2 regions of the Marinihelvus fidelis genome follow, and region 2 is predicted to be linked to the other one. Evidence: predicted binding sites of a transcription regulator. Region 2 holds the regulator's gene; the other holds the start of a gene.
What was found. The regulator sigma-54, encoded in region 2, starts transcription at its own class of promoters, with help from an activator protein. The targets are predictions, from matches to a motif close to TGGCANGNTNCNTGCTT.

Region 1 (11,536 bases), on a different contig from region 2:
GACCAACTACACCGTCCGCTCAGGCACGCCGATTGATGGTGGCGAAGGCTTCGTGCAGGTGGTGGAAATCCGCATGTACAACAAGAATCGTGCCGTCGAGCAGGTCGTCATGGACCAGCAGGAATGGCGCTGGGACGCCGTCGGCGAGCGCTGGATGCTGCACTCCGGCCTGCCGGACGTTACCCGCCGTTACTGATCGACACGCCGCCTGGCAGGATCAGCGGATCCTGCACAGGCAGTGCGCGGCGAGCGTGATGCGCTCACCGCTGGACGCCAGGTAGCGCATGTCCTCGTAAACCCGGTTGGCCAGGGTCAGCGGCGCCCAGTCGGCGCGCAGCGCGCTGACCGGGCCAGCGGCACCGGCCACGAGCGTGACCGCACCCAGCGTGAACTCCTCCACGAAAGCCTCGAACGGTGTCAGCTCCTGCTGGTACCACTCGACACGGTAGTCCTCGCCCAGCCCGGCCATGCGGGCCGCGGCATCCACCGCTTCGGCGGTCGTGCCCAGCCGGTCCACCAGGCCGTGCCTGGCCGCCTGCGCGCCACTCCAGACGCGACCACCGGCGATGGCGTCGACCTCTTCAACGGTCATGCCCCGCGCCTCGGCCACGCGCTCCAGGAACTTGCGATAGGTGTTCTGCACGCTGGCCTGGAAGATCTGCCCCACGCCCTCGTCCAGCGGCTGGTCGATACGCAGCTTGCCGGCCATCGGGGTTGTCCCCACGCCATCGGCGCGCACACCAATTTTCTCCAGCGTGCCGCCAAAGGTCGGGATCATCGCGAATACGCCAATCGAGCCGGTCAGCGTGGCCGGGCTGGCCCAGATTTCGTCGGCGGCCGTGGCAATCCAGTAGCCACCCGATGCTGCCAGTTCGCCCATGCTGATGACGACGGTCTTGCCGCTGTCGCGCAGCAGTTGCAGTTCGTTGCGGATCTGCTCCGAGGCCAGCACCTCGCCACCGGGGCTGTCCAGCCGCAGGACCACGGCGCGCACGCCATCGCGTCGGCCGACATCCCGCAGCTGGTGACTGAGCGCATCCGCGCCAATTCGTCCCGGACCCGGGTCGCCGCTGGTAATGTCGCCGGCGGCGACCACGACCATGACATCGGGCGCACCCGGCGCCGGAATGGGCGGGCGCATCATGGCCAGGTAGTCCTGGTGGCCGATGCGACGGAAGCCGTCACCCTGGGCATCGGGGGCACCACGCAGCGCCAGTTCCTGGCGGGCCACCGGCCGGGTCACCAGGCGGTCGACCAGGCCAGAACGCAGGGCCCACTCGGCCAGGTCACCATCCCATGCCCGCGCCGCGGTGGGCAGGTCCGCCAACATCGGTGCCAGCGACTCCTCGGGGATGCCGCGATGCCGGGAGACCCCTTCGATGTACTGATTCCACAGGTTGCCCAGCCAGTGCAGGTTGGCCTCGCGCGCCTCCGGTGACATGTCGTCGCGGATGTACGGCTCCATCGCCGACTTGAACTCACCGGCGCGGAACAGGTTGATTTCCACGGCCAGCTTTTCCAGCCCCTCGCGGTAGTAGTGCCGTACACGCGAGTAGCCATCGATAAAGACCATGCCCTCGGGGTGCAGCCAGACTTCGTCGGCCATGGACGCCAGGTAGTAGCCGTGCTGGGTCATGTAGTCGCCGCTGCCGATCACGCCCTTGCCGGTTTCCTTGAACCGTTCGACAGCGCCTTCGAGTTCCAGCAACGCCGGCATGCCGATGCCGGTGAGATAGTCGGTATCGATGACCATCTGGGTGATGCGCGGGTCCGTCGAGGCCTTGCGCACGGCGTCCAGCAGGTCGCGCAGGCGCGTTTCCATGGGTGGCTGGTCGCTGGCCTGCTGCAGGGCGCGGTCGAGCGGCGTAGTCGTGAATTCTTCGACCACCTGGCCGAAGGGGCGTAACACCAGCGTGGTGTCGTTTTGCAGCCGTACCGGCTGGCTGCCCGGCGCCAGGAAGACCAGCAGCACGATAAACAGCAGCAGCAGGAACAGCAGGTTCAGGAACACCTTGCGCGCGCCATCGATGACGCGCCAGAGGCCTACGAAAAAGGTCTTCAGTCCCGAGTCGGGCTTGCTCATGTTGCCGGATCCATTACAGGTATGCCGCCATTGTAGGGTCGCGCCGGGGTAGCGACAATGCGGCGGAGGTCATGCCCCGGGCTGGCCGTCCCAGGAGCGGATGAGCTGGAAATGGCGCTTGGAAAAGTCCCGGCCGGTGATCGCTTCCAGGCGCGCCAGCCAGCGATGTTTGCGCTCACGCGACGTCAGCCGGTGGTCCGGGTCGAACTCGAAGGACGGGTTGGCATGCGCGTCCAGCCAGTCGCTCATGATCGCGGGGTGCTCGCCCTCGAACACGCTGATCTGCTGCGGGTCGATCCGGCCGTAACCGGCGCCAAACGCCTGTTTTTCCGACCAGTACTGGTTACCAATGTCGGCCTTGGCCTGCACGTAGCGCGCGTGGCGCGCATTGCCATAGTGATAGATGGGGATATTCAGCGCGGCCGCCCTGGGGTAGCGGGTACGGCGCTTGTTTCGGCCACCGTGCCAGGTGCGATCACGGATCACCGCCCAGTACAGGCCGTCCGGTGCGATGGTTCGAATGCTGTTGCGAATGATCCGGCAGGCCTTGCGGTAGGCCTGCGAGGCATGGTGTACATGGCCTGCATCACCGTAGAAATGGATATAGTCAAACGCCAGCGCCTCCACCTCGCGGTCGTCCAGGTAGTGCGCCATCGCGGCCCGCAGCCGCGCCGTGTCGTCCTCGTGCAGGACTTCATCGCCCTCCAGGTAGAAGGCCCAGTCACCGGTGCAGTTGTACTGCGCGATCATCTTCTGCTGGCCGTAGACAAAACCGTGGCTGCGGCAGGCCTCGTTCCAGGTGGTCTCCACCAGGCGCAGTTTCGGCTCGTTCATGTCACGCAGGCACTGCAGGGTACCGTCGTCACCGCGGCCCACGGCGACGACAAATTCGTCGCAAACGGGCAGGGCCGAGCGGATGCTCTCGACGAAGGGATAACCCAGGCGGATACCGTCCCGGATGAAGCTGAATCCACTGACCTTCATGGCACGGATACATTACTATATTTCCATGCGAGTGGGCCTCGACATCAGCCAGGCGGTCAAGCGCCGTGGCCGCGGGATCGCCCGCTACATCCGACAGGTCGTGCCGGCGCTGGCGGCGTTGCCTCTGGACGGCCGGCTGGAGATTCGCGCCCACCGCTGGACCCGGCGCGCACTGGTCGCCGACCTGGCTCCGGACTGGCCCCGACACTGCTTGCTGCTGAACCGCGCGGGCCGTGAACTCGACCTGTTCCATGGCTTCGGTAATCACCTGCCCGGGCGTGGCCGCGTACCGCTCAGTTTCACCGTGCACGACGTCCGCGCGCTGGACCAGCCCGCCGGCTACGAAGGGCGCGAGCGGCTGATCCGGAACCTGGGGCGGGCGGACGGTGTGCTGTGCCTGACGCAATACGGCCGTGATCGCCTTCTGCACCATCATCCGGAGCTTGCCGACCGGCATGTCGCGGTGGTGCCGCACGGCGTTGACCACGGCGTGTTCAACCCCCGCCCTGTGGACGAGGCCCAAGCCACCACGCGACGCTATGGCCTGGACGCACCCTACCTGCTGCAACTGGGCAGCTGGTTTCCGCACAAGAACCTGGAACTGTCCATCCGCGCCTTCGCGGCCAGCCGCGCCCGTGGCGCCGGCCTGCGCCTGGCCTTCGTGGGCGGCGGTGCGCCCGATGCCTACCTGGCCCGCTTGCGCGAGCTCGCGGCGACCCTGGGCGTGGGCAACGACATCCACTGGGTTGAGCATGTGCCGGGCCCCGACCTGCCTGGCCTGCTTTCGGCCAGCCGTGCGCTGCTGCAACCGTCACGCTATGAAGGCTTCGCCCTGCCCATCCTCGAGGCCATGGCCTGCGGCACGCCTGGCGTGGTCTCGGATTCATCCTGCCTGCCGGAAGTCTCCGGCGGTTGCTGGCCGGTCGCGGGCCAGGATGACCCGGAAGCCTTCGCCGCGGCGATGGACCACGTGGCCCTGGATGGCCAGGCCCGAGACCAGGCCATCAGTGACGGCCTGGCCCATGCCGCCCACTACACCTGGGCGCGCTGCGCGAGCGAGACCGCCGCATTCTTCCGGGACACCCTGACGCGCGCGCGCTGACCCCTTTTTCCACCTCACGCGCTCACCTACACTGGGTGTCCACCAACAGGAACTGACCATGCCCTACCTTGCCGAGACCATTGACTTGCCGATTCGCCTGACTGCCGTTTCGCCGGACACATACGAGCAGTGGCTGGCCCAGGCCCCGGCCCATCACCGCGCCTGGCTGGACGCCCACGACTTTAGCTGCAAGGCCGGCAAGTGGGCCGCGCTGCCGTCAGTTGACGGCGGCATCGAGCAGGTGATTTTTGCCGACGCGGGTGACGCTTGGATCGACCGCCTGGCGCGGGCCGCCACCGGCCTGCCCGCCGGCGCCTACGCGCTGGACTGCGACTGGAGCGACGAACAGAAACGACAGGCCGCCCTGGGCTGGGGCCTGGCGCAGTACCGCTTCACGAAGTACAAGGACCGGCCGGAGCCGGAGGCGCGACTGGTGCTGGGTGAAGCACTCGAGCGGCAAACGCGGGCCATGCTCGACGCGCAGAACCTGGTGCGCGACCTGGTCAACACGCCCACCGAGGACATGGGTCCCGGCGACCTGGGCGCCGCGCTGGCCAGCCAGGCCCAGGCATTCGGCGCCAGCTTCTCGGTCATCGAAGGCGAGCAGTTGCTGGAGCAGAACTTCCCCGCCATCCACGCCGTCGGCCGCGCCGCCGCCCGTGCACCTCGGCTGCTGTCACTGGAGTGGGGCCGCGAAGGCGATCCCCTGGTGGTACTTGCTGGCAAGGGCGTGTGCTTCGATACCGGCGGCCTGGACATCAAGCCATCCAGCGGAATGATCCTGATGAAGAAGGACATGGGTGGCGCCGCGCACGTGATCGCGCTGGCGCGCCTGGTCATGCAGGCGGGCCTGCCCGTGCGGTTGCGGGTTCTGGTGCCGGCGGTCGAGAACGCCATCTCCGGCAACGCCTACCGGCCGGGCGACGTGATTCCCACCCGCAAGGGCCTGAGCGTGGAGATCGGCAATACCGACGCCGAGGGCCGCGTGGTGCTGTCCGACGCACTGGCACTGGCCTGCGAGCAGGCACCGGACCTGGTCATCGACTTCGCCACGCTGACCGGCGCGGCGCGGGTGGCCATGGGCCCCGATATCCCGCCCGTCTTCAGCAATCGCAAGGACGTCGCGCGCGGCCTGGTGGACGCCGGGGAAACCACCGAGGACCCGTTGTGGGAACTGCCGCTGTACAAGCCCTACCGCAAGCTGATCTCCAGCGACATCGCCGACGTCAATAACTCCGGCAAGACCGCTTTCGCAGGCGCTATCACCGCGGCCCTGTTCCTGGAGAAGTTCATCGACCCGGATATTCCCTGGGCGCATATCGACACTTTCGCCTGGAACCCCACCGGCCGCGCCGGCCGCCCCGCCGGCGGCGAGGCGCTGGGCCTGAGGGCCACGTTCGAATTCCTGCGCCAGCGTTACGCCACGACGGCCTAGAACATCAGGAAGCCCAACAGCGCGATGAACAGCGACACGGTGCTGGCCAGCACCGTGTAGGTGACCCAGACCAGCAGGCCCTTGAGCAGGGTCATGGGCCACGACTGCCGGTACACGGTCTTCAGCGACATCAGCAGGTAGACCGGCATCCAGCAGAACATCACGGCGCCCAGCACCGACGCGGCATGTGAACCCCAGGCCCCGGAGCCCAGCGCGTCGGAAATGGTGTCCAGCAACAACACCATGGACATGACCACGAACAGGAAGGCGTGGTTGTGCAACGACAGCACCAGGTGCTCGACGTAGTAGCGCCGGGCAAACAGGTACCAGAACTTCAGGATCAGCGCGAACACCGGCAGCAGCACGAACATGGTGCCGGGCAGCAGGTCCATGACCTCGCCGACAAACGCCCGCGGGTCATCGGCGATGTCCCTGGCCTTTCGCGGTGACTCGCCGATTTCCTCGTTGATCCAGTCATTCAGGCGTTGGGGCAGCAACGGAATCGCCACCGGGTTGGTCTCCGGGTCCCAGGGACGGTCATTGAACTGCAGGTTGGGAAACTCATCGGGCGGGTCCGGCGCGTCGGGCGTGATGTTGCCGGCCATGCCTTCCGCCATGACAACGGCGTTGTCCTCGATGGCCGCGACCGGGTCATCATCACCATTCGTGGTGATCTGGATCGGCACGAACGACAGGGCCGTGGCGACCAGGAAGAACAGGATGCTGGAGAACAGGTACAGCCGCAACGGCGGGGTGTAGCGGTAGCGACGGCCCTCGAGAAAATCGCGGGTCAGCCGGCCGGGGCGCAACAGCAGCGGCTTGACCGTGCGGGTGAAGCGCGAATCGAAATCGACGAAGTCTTCAAGGAACTCGCGGAGTAACACCGGGAAGAACCGCATGATGCGCCGGTCCGGCTGGCCGCAGTAGTGGCAGAACGGGCCGGCCAGCGCGGTGCCGCAGTTCAGGCAATCGGCGGAACCCGCGCGGCGCGACGGCGCCAGCGTGTAATGGCCGTCCGGGTCGGCCGGTGCGTTCGACAACTCGCCCGCGGTCTCGCTCATGTCAGCATCCCCTCTCTTCGCATCCACGCAATGGTATCGCCGAGCAGGGTGTCGATGGGCGTGAAACGGTAATTGAGCTCCGATTGAGCCAGTGATGAATCGCAGGTGGCGTGGTGGCAGATCATCGCCGCGGCCTGCGGCGTCAGGTCCGGCGCCTGGTCACCGAATGCGGCGCCCAGCACCCGTGCCCGTGCCACCGCCTTGAGCAGCCAGGCCGGTTTCGGCCGTCGCGGCACGTCACGGCCCAGCCGCCGGCCGACTTCGCGCACCAGGTCGATAAACGCCAGGTCCTCGCCGCCCAGCAGGTAGCGGTGCCCGCGGCGGCCCCGGTCGAACGCTGTCACGTGCGCGCGGGCCACTTCGCGGACATCGGCGAAGGCGCCGCCGCCGGGCGGCACACCCGGCAGGCTGCCGTCCGACACCATGCGGATCATGCGCGACCAGTTGTGCCGGTCACCCGGCCCCAGGATATGCGCCGGGTTGCACACCACGGCGTCCAGGCGGTCATGGCCGACCGCGCCCAGGACGATGTCCTCGGCCGCGCGCTTGCTACGGATGTAGTTAATCCAGGTGCCGGCGTCACTGCGCGGCGTGGTTTCATCCAGCACGCCGTGGACGAATCCCCAGGCGGAGAAGCTGGAGGTATGAACGAGTCGTTTTACGTGGGCGCAGATCGCGGCCTCGACGACGTTACGCGTTCCTTCGACATTGACCCGTGTCTGCCGCGCGTCATGCCGTGACCAGACGCTGGTGTCCGCGGCGGCGTGAAAGACCGCAGTGGTGCCCGGCTTCATCCCGGCCAGCAACGATGCCGGATCGGTCACGTCGCCGGTGTGCAACCCGGCGCCCTGCGCCGCCAGCTGGCGGGCCGCCCGGGTGTCGGGGTCACGCACCAGCACGGTGACGGTCCAGCCACCGGCCAGCAACTCGTGCGCGAGATGGCCACCGACGAAGCCGGTGCCACCGGTCAGGAAGGCATGTTGTCTCATTGGCGCGGGTGGCTCGGGTACAATTCGGCATGACTCCGGATCACGGCATGAATCATAGCACCCAGCCTGCCGGCCTCCGTTACGAGGTCGCGCGCACGTTGCAGCTGGCGGCGCCGGTGATGATCGGCCTGTTTGCCGGCTTCGCGATGAATTTTATCGACACGGTGATGGCCGGGCGCCTGCCCGAGCGTGAAGTGGCGATGGCCGCGCTGGCCACCGGCGGCGCGCTGTGGTCCGCCATGCTAATGATCGTCCTGGGGCTGCTGATGGCCGTACAGCCGGCGGTGGCGCAGCTCGACGGCGCCGGGCGCCGGGGCGAGGCCGGCGCGGTCACCCGCCAGGGCTTCTGGATCGCGCTGGTCATCAGTATTCCGTTCTTTGCGGTGATCTTCTTCGGCGGCCGCCTGCTCAGCCTGTTCCGGGTCGACGCCAGCATCATCCCGGTCGCCATCGATTACCTGCGCGCGCTGGCCTGGGGCGCGCCGATGATCACGATGATGCTGCTGCTGCGCTTCTACAGCGAAGGCTCGGGTCACACCCGGCCAACGATGTATATCGGCCTGCTGGGCGCGCTGCTGAACATCCCCGCCAACTGGATGCTGATGTTCGGCCACCTGGGCTTTCCGGCCATGGGTGCCCGTGGCACCGGTTTTGCGACCTCCAGCGTGCTGACACTGCAGGCGGTGGCGATGTTCATCTACGTCTACCGCCATTCGCACTACCGGCCATTTGCGCTGTTCGAGCGCTGGGACTGGCCGGACCTGGCCGAGATCCGCAGGCTGCTGGTGGTGGGCTGGCCGATTGCCGGCACGCTGTTCGTGGAAGGCAGCCTGTTTATCGCGGCGTCACTGATCATCGGCCAGCTGGGGCCGGTGCAGACGGCCTCGCACCTGGTGGCGATCAACTTTTCCGCGTTGCTGTTCATGATTCCGCTGGGGCTGGGCAGCGCCGTGACCACCCGCGTGGGCAACGCCCTGGGGCGCGGCGAGCCCGATGCCGCGCGCCACGCCGGCATGGTTGGGCTGGGTATCGTGCTGTGCACGCAGGCCATTTCGGCCACGCTGATGATCGTGTTCCCCGGCGCGATTGCCGCCATTTACACCGGCGATGCGGCCATCGCGGCGACGGCCGCCGGCCTGCTGTTCTACGCCGCCGTGTTCCAGTTCCCGGACGGTATCCAGGTGGTGTCGGCCGGCATCCTCCGGGGTTACAAGGACACGATGGTGCCGATGATCATCAACGTCATCGCCTACTGGGTCATCGGCCTGTCACTGGGCTACTGGCTGACCTTTGGCGGCGGCATGGGGCCCGCCGGCATGTGGGTCGGGATGATCGCCGGATTGAGCACCGGCGCCGTGTTGCTGTCGTTGCGTTTCATGAGGGTCAGCAGCCGGCACCGCCGGCCGCCGCCCGTTACTCCCGCTCCAGCGCCCTGAAGCGACGCTCGAGGTCGGCGATGCGCCGGCCCCGGGCCTCCAGGTTGGCCGCCGCCAGGCCGCCGGTATCATCGGGTGAGTCTTCCGGCTGCTCCGGGCCCGCTTCGGTGGCGGCGCCTTCACGGTTACGCCACCAGCCGAAGCCGACGGCGAGCGCCAGGTAGCCACCACCCACGACCAGTGGCTGCAGCAACAGCCCCACCACCGCCAGCAGGCGGATGGCCCAGACGTTCCAGCCCAGGCGGCGCGCCGCGGCGGCGCACAGCCCCGCCAGCAGCGCACCCTTGACGCGTTGTCCTGCCGTCACGCTCACGCCCCGGCATCCACCGGTGCGTCGGCCGCCTTCGCGGCGTTCGCCGGCCTGGCGGGTTTCAGGCGGGCCTTCAGCGCTTCGAGTTCGGACTCAACCACCGGGTCGGCCGGTGCGTCGGCGGCGGCCCAGGCAGGCGCCGATTCGTGGCCGATCTCGTAAGACCGCACGCGCGCTTCCAGGCGGTCGACCTGGTTCTGCAGCCGGTCGAAGCGACCCAGCGCGTCACGCACACGGCGCTCATTACGGCTGATCTGCCGCGGCGCGGGGCCGGCGGGCGCACCCGCGGGCACCGGGCGGGCCTGCATGGCTTTCAGGCGGGCGCGCGCCTCGTTGAGCTTGGACTTCAGCGTGCCCATGTCGGTTTCCAGCTGGGCCACGCGAACGGCCAGGTCCTCGCGATCGGCCTTGACCGTGTCGCGCCGGGCCTGGCACTCCGTACGCGCCTTGATCGCCGCACGCGCCAGGTCATCCCGGCCGGCAGTGACGGCACGCTCGGCACGCTCGCTCCATTCATTGATTTCTTCGCCCATGCGCTGGTCAGCACGCTCGAGCTGCTGCTGCTCTGCCAGCAATTCGGCCGTGGCCTGGCGGGCATCGTCGCCGGCTTCTTCCATTTCACGGATCAGGGCCCGCAGCAACTTCTCGGGGTTCTCGGCCTTTTCCAGCAAGGCGTTGAAGTTGGCAGCCATGACGTAACGCAGTCTTGAAAACGTACCCATGTAGGCAATCTCCTGTCTGGTTGAAAAGTACAACCGTACAGATGCAGATTTCGTGCCACCCCATGTTGTTGCGCTATTTCAACACCTTAGGCCATGACCCCGGCCGCACTACCAACGGGACGTGGTGAATTTGACCTACCGGTGGCGAGCGCCCTTCAGTCGATCCGGGCCACGTAGGCGCGGCCGTTGCGACGGATCTGCAGCAACAAAGCGCCCCTGGCCTGGGTCACGCCGGACGCCAGGTCATCCAGGTCGTCGACGCGACCGCGGTTAACCGCGTTGATGATGTCTCCCTCGCGCAGGCCCTCGTAGGCCAGCCGGCTACCTTCGGCCAGGCCCGAGATCACCACGCCGGACTGCCCCTGCGCCCGCGCACGGGCCGGCAGCGCCATGAACCGGGCGCCTGCCAGGCGCGCGTCGATATCTTCGCCAAGCAGCACCTGCGGTGGCTCGATCACCAGCGTGGCCTTGCGCTCTCCGCCTTCACGCAGGAAGGTCAGTGGAACACGCTCACCTACCGGCACCTGGCCCTCGGCATTCAGGAAGGACTGCGCGGACCTCACCGGCCGCTTCGCCACCGAGGCAATGACATCACCAGCCTGCAGGCCAGCCGTCTCCGCCGCGGAACCCGGCATCACCTCGGCCACCAGCACGCCCTGCCCAGCCTCCAGCCCGAAAGCCAGCGCCAGGTCGGGTGTCAGGTCCTGCACCACCAGCCCCAGCGAGCCGCGGCGAACCTCGCCATGCTCCACCAGTTGTTCCAGGACATAGCGCGCCATGCCCGAGGGAATGGCGAAGCCGATTCCGACATTGCCGCCGCTGGGCGTGAAGATGGCGCTGTTGATGCCCACCAGTTCACCACGGAGGTTGACCAGCGCGCCGCCGGAGTTGCCCGGGTTAATGGAGGCATCGGTCTGGATGAAATTCTGGAATTCGAGTCCACGAAGGCCGGCCCGGCCCAGTGCACTGACGATGCCCGAGGTGACCGTCTGCCCAAGCCCGAACGGGTTACCGACGGCGACGACGAAGTCGCCCACCTTCAACTGCTCCGAATCTGCCAGTGGCAGTGCCGTCAGGTTCTCCGCCGGCACCTGGATCACGGCCAGGTCGGTGTCCGGGTCGGCACCCACCAGGGTCGCGTCCAGGCTGCGGCCGTCCTGCAGGGTAACGGCAATATCGTCGGCGCCCTGGATGACGTGGTTGTTGGTCAGCACGTAGCCGTTCCCGGCATCGACAATCACACCCGAACCCAGGCTCTGCGACACCCGTTCGCGCGGCACATCGGGAATATTGAAGAAGCGGCGGAAGAAGGGGTCGTCCATCAGCGGGCTGCGGACCCGCACGCGGGTTCGCGTGTAGACGTTGACCACCGACGGCGTGACCTCCTCCAGGACCGGCGCCAGCGATGGCAGGG
Region 2 (11,536 bases):
TCCTCGATTATTTCGCCACCGGCAAGCTCGAACTGGACCAGGCGCAACAGGTGATCGAGGGCATTGCCGAGGGCTGCCGCCAGTCCAACTGCGCCCTGCTCGGCGGCGAGACGGCCGAGATGCCCGGCATGTACGGCGCCGGCGACTACGACCTGGCCGGATTCGCCGTCGGCGTGGTCGAACGTGACCGCATCATTGACGGCCGTCGCGTGGCCGCCGGCCATCGCCTGCTCGCCCTGCCCAGCTCCGGGCCGCATTCGAACGGTTACTCGCTGATCCGCAAGGTGCTGGAGCGCTCCGGCGCCGACCCGTCCATGGCGCTGGGCGATCACAGCCTGGGTGAGGCCCTGCTGGCGCCCACCCGCATCTACGCGCGCACCGTGCTGGCCCTGCTGGAAGACCACGCCATCGACGGCCTGGCGCATATCACCGGCGGCGGCATCACCGAGAACATCACCCGCGTGCTGGGTGACAGCCTGGGTATCGAGGTCGACACCGCGGCCTGGCCGCGTCCGGACGTGTTCGACTGGCTACAGCGCGAAGGCGGCATCGAGGCGACGGAAATGCTGCGCACCTTCAACTGCGGCATCGGCATGGTGCTGCTGGTGGATGGTGCCGAGGCCGATACCGTCAGCGCCGCCCTGCAGGACATGGGCGAGGACGTGTTCGACATCGGCCGCGTGGTCACCGTGGCCGACGATGGCGAGCGGGTCCGCTACCTGTGAGCTCACCGCTGCGCGTCGCCGTCCTGATTTCCGGGACCGGCTCCAACCTGAAGTCCCTGCTCGACGCCCGTGACGCCGGCCGCCTGGATCTCGATTTCGTCCGCGTGATCTCCAACAGGGCGAACGCGCCGGGGCTGGCGCACGCACGCGCCGCCAACATCCCGTGGTCGGTGATCGACAAGGCCAGTGCCGGTGACGTGGGCCAGGACCGCGTGGTGGGCGACACCCTGGCCGCGGACGCGCCGGACCTGGTGCTGCTGTCGGGCTACATGCGCATCCTGGGCGCAGAACTCGTAGACCGGTTCGAAGGCCGCATGATCAACCAGCACCCGTCGCTGCTGCCGAAGTACAAGGGTTTACACACGTACCAGCGCGCCCTCGACGCCGGTGACAGTGAACATGGCGCCAGCGTGCATTTCGTTACTTCCGAACTGGACGGCGGCCCGGTCATCGCCCAGGTCCGCATCGGTGTGCAGGCGGACGACGACGCCACGTCGCTGGCGGCGCGCTTGCGGCCCCTTGAGCACCGCCTGCTGGAAGAGGTCATGGCCCTGTTCACGCAACGGCGGGTGACCATGGACGGCGAAGGTGTCCGCGTCGACGACCGGAACATCGATCAGCCGCTGCAATGGACGCCGGAAGGATGGCAGGCTTGATCCCCCATCGCCTCGCCCAGTTTATCGCCGGCGCCCTGCTGGCGGTCACCGCCGTTCATTTGGCGGCTGACGGCCGCCCGGCGGACTTCGAGGCCACGTTCGAACTGGTTCGCAACGACAAGCTGGCCGGCGAGTCCACCGCGACCTTCAACGGCGCAGGCGCGCATTGGTCATTGTCATCGAAGAGCGAGGGCACGCGTGGGCTGGCCCGGTTCCTGGGCCTGGAAGAGCACACCGTCAGCGAAGGCACCTGGCTGGACGGCGCGCCACGCCCCGATCGCTATGACCAGTCCGTCAAGGTGGCGGTCAAGACCGTCGAAACCCGCGCCCGGTTCGACTGGGACGCCGGCACGGTCGTGTCGACCCACAAGGACGGCGAGGACACGCTGCCGTTAACGGCCGGCACGCTGGACCCGGGCACCATCGCCCTCAGAATCCGTACCGGCCTGATCGCCGGTGAGCGTGAGTGGACCCTGGACGTGGTCGACGAGGACAAAATCGAGTCGCAGCGCTTCGTGGCCCACGCGCCGGAGCGCCTGGATACCGCGCTGGGCTGTATCGAGACCGTTCGCGTGGACCGCGACCGCGGGCCGGAAAGCACCCGCTATACCCGCACCTGGTACGCCACGGCACACGGCTTCGCGCCGGTGCGCGCGACCCACGGCAAAAAGGATGGCGATCACATCGAAACGCGGATCACCCAATTGAAGGTGGCGGGCCAGTCAGTGGCCGCCGGGGCGGCATGCTGACCGTGCGGACTTCAGTCGCCCGCTTCCCCCGGGGCCAGGCAACGCAGCCCGAGGGCGTGGATCTCGCGACCCATTTTCTCGCCCAGCGTGGCGTAGACCATGCGGTGACGCGCCAGGGTGGGTTTTCCCGCAAAGTCGGGGCTGGTCACGACCGCGTCGAAATGCGTGCCGTCATCGCCGCGGACGTCCACGTCGGCGCCCGGCAGGCCCGCGCGGATCATTTGCTCAATCGTCTTGCTGTCCATAGACTAGCGCTCAAAATGGAGCGCGCCATCATAATGGAATCCTGCGGCAACGGACACACCCGCGTCACCCCGCTCGACCCGGTCTGGACCATGCCATGCTGACCTTCATCATCCAGTTGATCGGCGGCTTCCTGCTGCTGGTGTGGGCTGCGGACCGGCTGGTCGCCGGCGCCTCGGCCACGGCCAGGAACCTGGGCGTTTCGCCGCTGATCATCGGCCTGGTCATCGTTGGCTTTGGCACCTCCGCACCGGAACTCGTGGTCTCCGGCGTGGCCTCGGTGCGCAACAACGCCGGCCTGGCGGTGGGTAACGCCATCGGCTCGAACATCGCCAACATGGGCCTGATCCTGGGGCTGACCGCCATCGTTTACCCCTTGCGGCTGGAGTCCAGCACGCTGAAGCGCGAATACCCGCTGCTGCTGCTGATCATGCTCACCTGCCTGTTCATGGCGCTGAACCTGGAGTACACCCGGCTGGAAGGCGTGATGCTGCTGGGCGGCCTGTTCGCGATGGTCGCCTGGCTCGTTCGGCTGGGCACCAGGCGGCCGGCCACGGACCCGTACGCGCAGGAACTGGAGAAGGAGATCCCCACCGACATCCCCACGCGCGTGGCGGTGTTCTGGCTGTTGATCAGCCTGGTCGCCCTGCCCGCCGCGTCGCATTTCCTGGTCGAGGGTGCGATCGGCATTGCGCGGATCTGGGGTGTGTCGGATATCGTCATCGGCCTGACCGTGGTCGCCTTCGGCACCAGCCTGCCGGAACTGGCCACGGCGCTGACCAGCGCGGTCCGGCGTGAAGATGACCTGGCGGTCGGCAACATCATCGGCTCGAACATGTTCAACCTGCTGGGCGTGCTCGGCATCGCGGCCACCATCCGGCCCATCGCGGTGGAACCGGTGTTCATCACCCGCGACTTCCCGGTCATGCTGCTGCTGACCGGCCTGATGTTCCTGATGGCCTCCGACTTCAGGGGCCCGGGGCGTATTGGCCGTGGCGCGGGCGTGGTCCTGCTGGTCATCTTCGTCAGCTACCAGGTCATGGTCATCGCCGGCGCCGTGGGGGCCGACCCCGCGGCCTGAACCGGCCGCGTACCCGGAGTACACTACGGCTGATGAACAGCGACGCCATCAAGACCCTGGCGCGGGCCGTGATTGAAACCGAGGCCCGCGCGGTCAGCGCGCTCGTCGACCATGTCGATGACGATTTCGCGCGCGCCTGTGAAATCATTCTCGGCTGCACCGGCCGGGTCGTGGTCCTGGGCGTGGGCAAGTCCGGGCATATCGGCAACAAGATCGCGGCCACGCTGGCCAGCACCGGCACACCGTCGTTTTTCGTCCACGCGGCCGAGGCCAGCCACGGCGACCTGGGCATGATCACTGGCAACGATGTGCTGCTGATCCTGTCCAACTCCGGCGAAACCGACGAGGTCAAACAGCTGCTGCCGGGCCTGCGTCGCCTGGGCGTCGGCATTATCGCGCTGACCGGCAACCCGGCCTCGTTCCTGGGCACGCATGCGGACATCAACATCAACGTGTCGGTGGCCGAAGAGGCCTGCCCACTGGGCCTGGCGCCCACCTCCAGCACCACGGCCGCGCTGGTCATGGGCGACGCGCTGGCGGTGTCACTGCTGGAATCACGCGGCTTTACCCGCGAGGATTTCGCCCGCTCGCATCCGGCAGGCCAACTCGGCCGCCGGCTGATCATTCGTATCTCCGACCTGATGCACAGCGGCGACGCCATGCCGGTCACCCGCCCCGGCGCGACCGTGACCGAGGCCATCGTCGAGATGACCGGCAAGCGCCTGGGCATGACCGCCGTGGTCGATAACGATGACCGGGTACAGGGCGTGTTCACCGATGGCGACCTGCGCCGGGCGCTGGAAAAAGGCATCGACCCGCGCACGGCGCTGATCGACGAAGTCATGACCCGCAACGGCAAGTCGATCGGCCCGGATGCACTGGCCGTGGACGCCGTCCAGATCATGCAGGATCACAAGATCCAGGGCCTGCTCGTCATCGATGATGACGGCCGGTTGGCGGGAATCCTGAACTTCCATGACCTGCTGCAGGCCGGGGTGGTCTGAGTGCCCAATTATGACCCGCAACTGCTGGCGCGCGCGGCCCGGGTCCGGCTGCTGGCACTGGATGTCGACGGTGTCCTCACCGATGGCCGCCTGTACTTTGACAACGCCGGCAACGAAATGAAGGCCTTCCACACCGGTGACGGCCTGGGCCTGAAAACCCTGCAGGCCACCGGCGTAACGCTGGCGCTGATCACCGGGCGTTCGTCGGACATCGTCACCCGGCGCGCGGCGGCGCTGGGCATCCGCCATGTTTACCAGGGCAGCGACAATAAGCTCGACGCCTGGCGCGATCTGCAGGCCGCCACCGGCATCGCCGACGATGACTGTGCCTATGCCGGCGACGACTGGATCGACCTGCCCATCCTCTCGCGGGTGGGCCTGGCCATCAGCGTTCCCAACGGCGACGAAGCGGTCCGCAAGCGCGCCCACTGGGTGACGCCAAGGGCCGGCGGCGAAGGCGCCGCACGTGATATCTGCAACCTGTTGCTGGCCGCGCAAGGCCATCTCGACCCCGCCATCGCCCGGTACCTGCCATCATGATGTCACCGCGCACCCGCCGGGGCATCATCCTGCTGGGCGGCCTCTGTCTGCTCAGTTTCTGGGCGTCGCGCCAGGACACGGACGGCGAAGGCGGACCGATCAAGGGCCTGGACACGCGCCTGGACTACGCCCTCGGCAACTTCAGGATGCTGGCCTACGATGAGCAGGGCACGCCGGTGGTGACGCTGTGGGCGCCGCGGCTGGCCAACGACGCGGCCACCGGCATCGGCGAACTCGACTCGCCCCGCGCCGAACTGCACCACGAGGGCTTCCGCTGGAACATTGACGCGCAACACGCGACGATATCCAGCGACCGTGAGATCATCCAGTTTTCCGGTAACGTACGCATGGTCAGGGAATCCGGCGAACCATCCGACCACCTGGAAATCGAATCCAGTGAAGTGATGCTGGAAGTGACACCCCGGCTGGCGTCATCGGACCAGTGGGTCGATGTCGCCGACCCGGCAGGAAAGATGCGGGCACTGGGCTTCAGTGTCGACATGCTGACCAACCATTACCATCTTGAGAGCGGAATTACAGGAACGTATGAGATCCAGGCGAATTGATCGATGGGCCGCGGCCACCCTGCTGCTGGCCACCCTGAATGCCGCCGCGCTGCAGACCGACCGGCAGCAGCCGCTCGACGTCAAGGCGGACTCCGGCGACGGCACGTTTGGTGACGGTGTCACCGTGCTCAGTGGCAATGTCGAGGTCAACCAGGGCACCCTGCACATCACCGCTGACCGCGCGTCGGTGGAGAAACTCGACGGCAAGGTTCGCCTGGTCACGCTGCAGGGCCAGCCGGCCGTGCTTGAACAGGAAATCGAGGAACAGGGCCTGGTGCGCGCCGAGGCCCGGACCATCACCTACCAGGTGGGTGACGGCCTGGTGAACCTGAATGGCGAGGCCGACGTGACTCACCCGCAATACCACATTACCGGCGACGCACTGACCTACGACCTGAACAAGCAGCACTTCCAGGGCGTGGGCGGCGATACCGGCGATGGTCGCATCCGCATTCGCATGGACCCGGAAGTGGCCGACGAGGCCGCGGCCTCACCGGCGACCCCGGACGACGGGAACGACGGCCACTGACGTGCTGGTTACCGAGAGCCTGCACAAGTCGTACCGCAAGCGCGAAGTCGTCCGCGGCGTCAGCATGCGCGTCGAACCGGGCAAGGTGGTCGGGCTGCTGGGCCCCAACGGCGCCGGCAAGACCACCTGCTTCTACATGATTGTCGGCCTGATCCCGGCCAGTCACGGCAGCATCAAGGTCGACGACATCGATATCACGCACGAGCCGGTCAACGTCCGTGCACACCTGGGCGTTGGCTACCTGCCGCAGGAAGCCTCGATCTTCCGCAAGATGTCGGTGCGCGACAACGTGCTGTCGATCCTGGAGATGCGCCCCGACCTGGACGCCGAGGCCCGCGAGGACCAGTTGCAGTCGCTGCTGGAAGAACTGGGCGTGGCGCACCTGTCCGAGCAATCCGGCATCAGCCTGTCGGGCGGCGAGCGGCGGCGGGTGGAAATCGCCCGGGCACTGGCCACGCGGCCGCGCTTTATCCTGCTGGACGAGCCGTTCGCCGGCGTCGACCCCATTTCCGTGGGCGAGATCCAGAACATCGTCGAGCACCTGACCGACCGCGGCATCGGCGTGCTGATCACCGACCACAACGTCCGTGAGACCCTGGGCATCTGCGACCATGCCTACATTCTCAACGAGGGCCGGATCCTGGCCGAGGGCGCGCCGGACGTGGTGCTGGACAACGAAGACGTGCGCAACGTCTACCTGGGCCAGGCCTTCCGGCTGTAGGCGGGGTACGAAGCGTCATGGTCGATCATTCACTGCAATTACGCCTGAGCCAGAAGCTGGCGCTGGCGCCGCAGTTGCAACAGGCCATCCGCCTGCTGCAACTCACCCGTATCGAGCTGCGCGAACACCTGCAGGCCACCGTCGAGGCCAACCCGCTGCTGGACTTCGACGAGCCGGGTGGCGAGGCCGCGGCCGACAGCGCGGACGACTGGGACACGCCCTCCCAGGGTGAAGACAGCAGCGCCGCGGCCGATGACCCCTACGGCGACTACGACGACCAGTGGGGCGAAGACATGGGCGGCGGCGAACAGTGGGCCGAGGCCGGCTTCAGCGTCGAGCGCGAGAACCAGATCGCCGACGAGTCCGGCGATTCGCTGCGCGACCACCTGATGTTCCAGGTCGAGCTGGGCCAGTTCAATGACCGCGACGCCGCCATCGCCACCGCGATCATCTTCGCGCTCGATGAAGACGGCTACCTGCTCGACAGCATCGACGATATCCGCGACTCCCTGCTGCCCGACCTGGAAACCGACGAGGCCGAGATCCGCGCGGTCATGCGCCGCGTCCAGCGCATGGAGCCCGTCGGCGTGGCCACCAATGGCCCGGCCGAATGCATCCGCGTGCAGCTGGCCGTGCTGCCGGCCTCGACGCCCGGCCGCGACCTGGCCCAGCGCGTGGCGCGGGACTACATCGACCTGGTGGCCGACGCCGAGCTCGAACGCCTGAAGCGCGAAACCGGTGCCGGTGACGACGACCTCGAAACCGCGCTGGACCTGATCCGTTCGCTGGAGCCCCGCCCCGGCGCGCGCTACGACAACCGCCAGCAGGAATACCTGGTGCCGGATGTCTACACCCGCCAGGTCGAGGGCCGCTGGGTCACCTACCTGAGCCCGGACAACGACCCGCGCCTGAAGCTCAACACCTACTACGTCCAGCTGCTGCGCCAGTCCGGCGGCGAGGACCGCAAGTACCTGCAGGGCCGCCTGCAGGAAGCACGCTGGCTGCTGTCCAGCCTGGAGCTGCGCAACCGCACGCTGATGAACGTGTCGCAGGCCATCGTCGACCACCAGTCCGGCTTCATGGACGACGGCGATATCGCGATGAAGCCGCTAATCCTGAAAGACATTGCCGAGCAGGTTGGCGTGCACGAATCCACGGTGTCGCGCGCCACCACCCGCAAGTACATTTTCACGCCACGCGGCCTGTTCGAGCTGAAGTACTTCTTCTCCAGCCACGTGCGCACGCTCGACGGCGGTGACATCAGCGCCATCGCGGTCAAGGCCCATATCCAGTCACTGGTCGAGGCAGAGCCCGCCAGCAAACCGCTCAGTGACCAGGAACTGTCCCGTTTATTGCGCGAAGCCGGCATCCGCGCGGCCCGCAGGACCGTGGCCAAGTACCGGGAATCCCTGGGTATCGGCTCAAGCAGCGAGCGGCGCCGTGCCTACCGTCGACTGGCCGCGCGCGCGGTGGACTAGGAAAGCGGCGTCGCCGGGTATAGAATCTGCTCATGACAGTTTCTTTGCGAAGCCGCCCGCCGCGAACCCTGTGCGGACTCTACGGACGGTTCGAACTCCAGAGTTGACCCTGAAGCTGGCCCCAGCGGGCCGGTCCCTTTCCATCTCGAAACCAGGAGAAGGAAAATGCAATTGACGATTACCGGACACCACGTCGAAGTCACCCCCGCCTTGCGCGCCTATGTCACCGAGAAAATGCAGCGCCTGTCGCGGCATTTCGACAAGGTCGTGACCGTTGATGTGATCCTGAACGTTGAGAAACACACGCAGCTGGCGGAAGCCACCGTCAACGCGGGCGGACGTACGCTGTTCGCCAATGACAACGCAGACGACATGTATGCCGCGATCGACGGCCTGGCCGACAAGATCGACCGCCAGGTGCGGCGCCTGAAAGATCGCCTGCGCGACCACCACCACGAAAAGCCTGATTACCAGGCGGCCGAGAACATCTGACCCGCGCCTGAAAAGACCGGTTACCGAGAATCAAACCCCATGCTTGTCGACGACCTGATCAGCCCGGACAGCGTACTTCCCGCCGTCCGCACCAGTAGCAAGAAACGCCTGCTGGAAGTCATCAGCAACGCGCTGGCCAACGAAGACGAAGGCCTGAGTTCGCGGGAAATCTTTGAAAGCCTGTGTGCCCGGGAACGCCTGGGCAGCACCGGGCTGGGCAATGGCGTCGCCATCCCGCACGGCCGCGTCAGCGGTTCGTCCAGGGTCCAGGCGGTGTTTATCCGCCTGGCGCGGCCACTGGCCTTCGATGCCGTCGATGGCAAACCCGTCGACCTGCTGTTCGCGCTGGCGGTGCCGGAACACTGCACCAGTGACCACCTGAAGCTGCTGGCCGAGATCGCCGAGAAATTCAGCGACCAGGAACTGCTGGAACGCCTGCGTAACACCGAAGACGCCACCGAGCTCGCGCAGCTCCTGTCACGAACCCGGCACTGACCGCGGAACGGTGACCCGCACGCTCACAGCCCAGGACCTGTTCGACAAGCTCAGGCAGCGGCTGGACCTGCACTGGGTGACCCAGCCGGGCGATCACGACGCCGCGGTGCTTTCCGACCGCGACATGTCGGCCCGCCCGGCACTGGCCGGCTACCTGAACCTGATTCACCCGAACCGGGTGCAGGTGCTGGGCGTTGAGGAACTCGACTACCTGGCCTCGCTGCCCGCAGACAGCCGCGGCGATACCATCGCCGCGATCTTCAGGCCCGACCTGCTGGCCATTGTCGTGGGCGGCGCCCATGACATCCCCAATGACCTGGCCGAGGCCGCCGCGCAGGCCGGCAAACCCCTGCTGGCGTCGGGCAAGTCCAGTTACGAGCTGGTGAATTTCCTGCAGTACCACATCTCACGAGTCCTGGCCCGCCGCTGCACCATGCACGGCGTGTTCATGGAGGTGTTCACAATCGGCGTGCTGATCTCGGGCGATGCCGGCAGCGGCAAGAGCGAACTGGCGCTGGAACTGCTCAACCGCGGGCACCGGCTGATTGCCGACGACGCGCCCGAGTTCACGCAGATTTCGCCGGAAATCATCGATGGCTCCTGCCCGGAGGTCATCCAGGACTGCCTGGAGGTACGCGGACTGGGCGTGCTCAACGTGCGGGAGATGTTCGGCGACGCCACCATCAAGCTGAACAAGTTCCTGCGCCTGATTATCCACCTGAAGATTCCCGAAGACGCCAGCCGCCCGCCCGAGGTGGACCGCCTTCGCGGTGACGCGACCACGCGCCGGGTGCTGGACCTGGACATCCCGCAGATCACCCTGCCCGTTCTGGCCGGCCGCAACATGGCCGTCATCGCCGAGGCCGCGGTGCGTGATTTCATGCTGCGGATGAAGGGCTACGACGCTACGGCGGCCTTTATCGAGCGCCATTCGCGTATCCTGCGTGGGCAGCTATCGCCCTGGGAGGAATGAGGTGAACACCGAGGCGCAACCACAGATCGTCATCGTCAGCGGCCTCTCGGGCGCCGGCAAATCGACGGCGCTGAAGGCCCTGGAAGACATGGGCTTCCACTGCATCGACAACCTGCCCGCGCGGCTGATGAACGACTTCGCCAACCACGTGCGTGAGGACCGGGAGCTGTACCGCAAGGTCGCCCTGGGCATCGACGCGCGCGCCCCGGGGCTCAAACTCGACGACGTGCCGGGCTGGCTCGATGGCCTGCGCGAGAGCGGCCTGAACGCGCAGCTGCTGTTCCTGGGCGCCGACGACGCCACCCTGGTGAAGCGCTTTTCCAAGACCCGGCGGCGCCACCCGCTGTCGCAGGACCAGCGCGGGCTGAAGTCGGCCATCGCGCATGAGCGTGAGCTGCTGCGGCCCGTGGCCGACGCCGCCGACCACGTCATCGACACCAGCACCATTAATATTCACCAACTCACCCACGAGACCTGGAAGTGCGTGGCCCGGGACAGCCGTGACATGACCGTGGTGCTGCAGTCCTTCGGCTTCAGCCACGGCGCGCCCACCGATGTCGATTTCCTGTTCGATGCCCGCTGCCTGCCCAACCCGCACTGGGACAAGTCGCTCAGGCCCAAGACCGGGCGTGACGCGGGCGTCGCCGAATGGCTGCAGCAGGAACCGCTGGTGCAGAAGATGGGTGACGACATCCTTGCCTACCTGAAAACCTGGCTGCCGGAGTTCGAACGCGTGCACCGGGCCTTCGTCACGGTGGGCATCGGCTGCACCGGCGGCCGTCACCGTTCGGTCTACCTGGCCGAGCGCCTGAAACGGGAACTGTCCGAAGACTACCCGGAAGTCGTCCTCCATCACCGCGAGCTGTCGTCATGAGTTCCGTCAACCTGGTGCTGGTCACCCACGAGGGTATCGGCAGTACGCTGCTGGCCCAGGCCCGGCGCATCCTGGCGGACGAACTCGAGGGCACGGTGGTGGTCGAAGTCGGCTATGACGAAGACATCGGCAGCACCACGCTGGAAGCCCGCATCGACTGCGCCGACAGCGGCGCCGGCGTACTGGTACTGACCGACGTGCCCGGCGCCACACCCAGCAACCTGGCCCAGGTGGCCGCCGCAGGCAAGCACCGCGTGGTCGTCACCGGCCTGAACCTGCCGATGCTGATCCGGGCCTGGAACTACCACCAGCGGCCACTGGAGGAACTCGCCGTCATCGCCGTCGATGGCGGCCGCAACGCCATCGGGATGGTCTCCTGATGCCGTCCCGGGACACCGTCATCTGCAATG

Region 1: the regulator sigma-54 is predicted to act here: its motif matches at 10,164-10,180, upstream of F3N42_RS11350 (PspA/IM30 family protein).

Annotation. Positions count from the first base shown of each region.
Region 1 is NZ_VYXP01000006.1:219,034-230,569, forward strand. It holds gene F3N42_RS11305 (hypothetical protein) at 1-196, shown strand, start outside; gene sppA (signal peptide peptidase SppA) at 218-2,083, opposite strand; gene F3N42_RS11315 (glycosyltransferase family protein) at 2,153-3,067, opposite strand; gene F3N42_RS11320 (glycosyltransferase family 4 protein) at 3,042-4,169, shown strand; gene F3N42_RS11325 (leucyl aminopeptidase family protein) at 4,228-5,604, shown strand; gene F3N42_RS11330 (DUF3667 domain-containing protein) at 5,601-6,665, opposite strand; gene F3N42_RS11335 (NAD-dependent epimerase/dehydratase family protein) at 6,662-7,654, opposite strand; gene F3N42_RS11340 (MATE family efflux transporter) at 7,702-9,090, shown strand; gene F3N42_RS15770 (PspC domain-containing protein) at 9,068-9,403, opposite strand; gene F3N42_RS11350 (PspA/IM30 family protein) at 9,400-10,122, opposite strand; gene F3N42_RS11355 (Do family serine endopeptidase) at 10,278-11,536, opposite strand, start outside.
Region 2 is NZ_VYXP01000002.1:456,126-467,661, forward strand. It holds gene purM (phosphoribosylformylglycinamidine cyclo-ligase) at 1-725, shown strand, start outside; gene purN (phosphoribosylglycinamide formyltransferase) at 722-1,381, shown strand; gene F3N42_RS03430 (DUF3108 domain-containing protein) at 1,378-2,130, shown strand; gene F3N42_RS03435 (BolA family protein) at 2,142-2,375, opposite strand; gene F3N42_RS03440 (calcium/sodium antiporter) at 2,471-3,454, shown strand; gene F3N42_RS03445 (KpsF/GutQ family sugar-phosphate isomerase) at 3,487-4,458, shown strand; gene F3N42_RS03450 (KdsC family phosphatase) at 4,459-4,998, shown strand; gene lptC (LPS export ABC transporter periplasmic protein LptC) at 4,998-5,564, shown strand; gene lptA (lipopolysaccharide transport periplasmic protein LptA) at 5,545-6,093, shown strand; gene lptB (LPS export ABC transporter ATP-binding protein) at 6,095-6,814, shown strand; gene F3N42_RS03470 (RNA polymerase factor sigma-54) at 6,832-8,292, shown strand; gene hpf (ribosome hibernation-promoting factor, HPF/YfiA family) at 8,458-8,784, shown strand; gene ptsN (PTS IIA-like nitrogen regulatory protein PtsN) at 8,824-9,279, shown strand; gene hprK (HPr(Ser) kinase/phosphatase) at 9,290-10,252, shown strand; gene rapZ (RNase adapter RapZ) at 10,254-11,126, shown strand; gene F3N42_RS03495 (PTS sugar transporter subunit IIA) at 11,123-11,506, shown strand; gene F3N42_RS03500 (HPr family phosphocarrier protein) at 11,506-11,536, shown strand, end outside.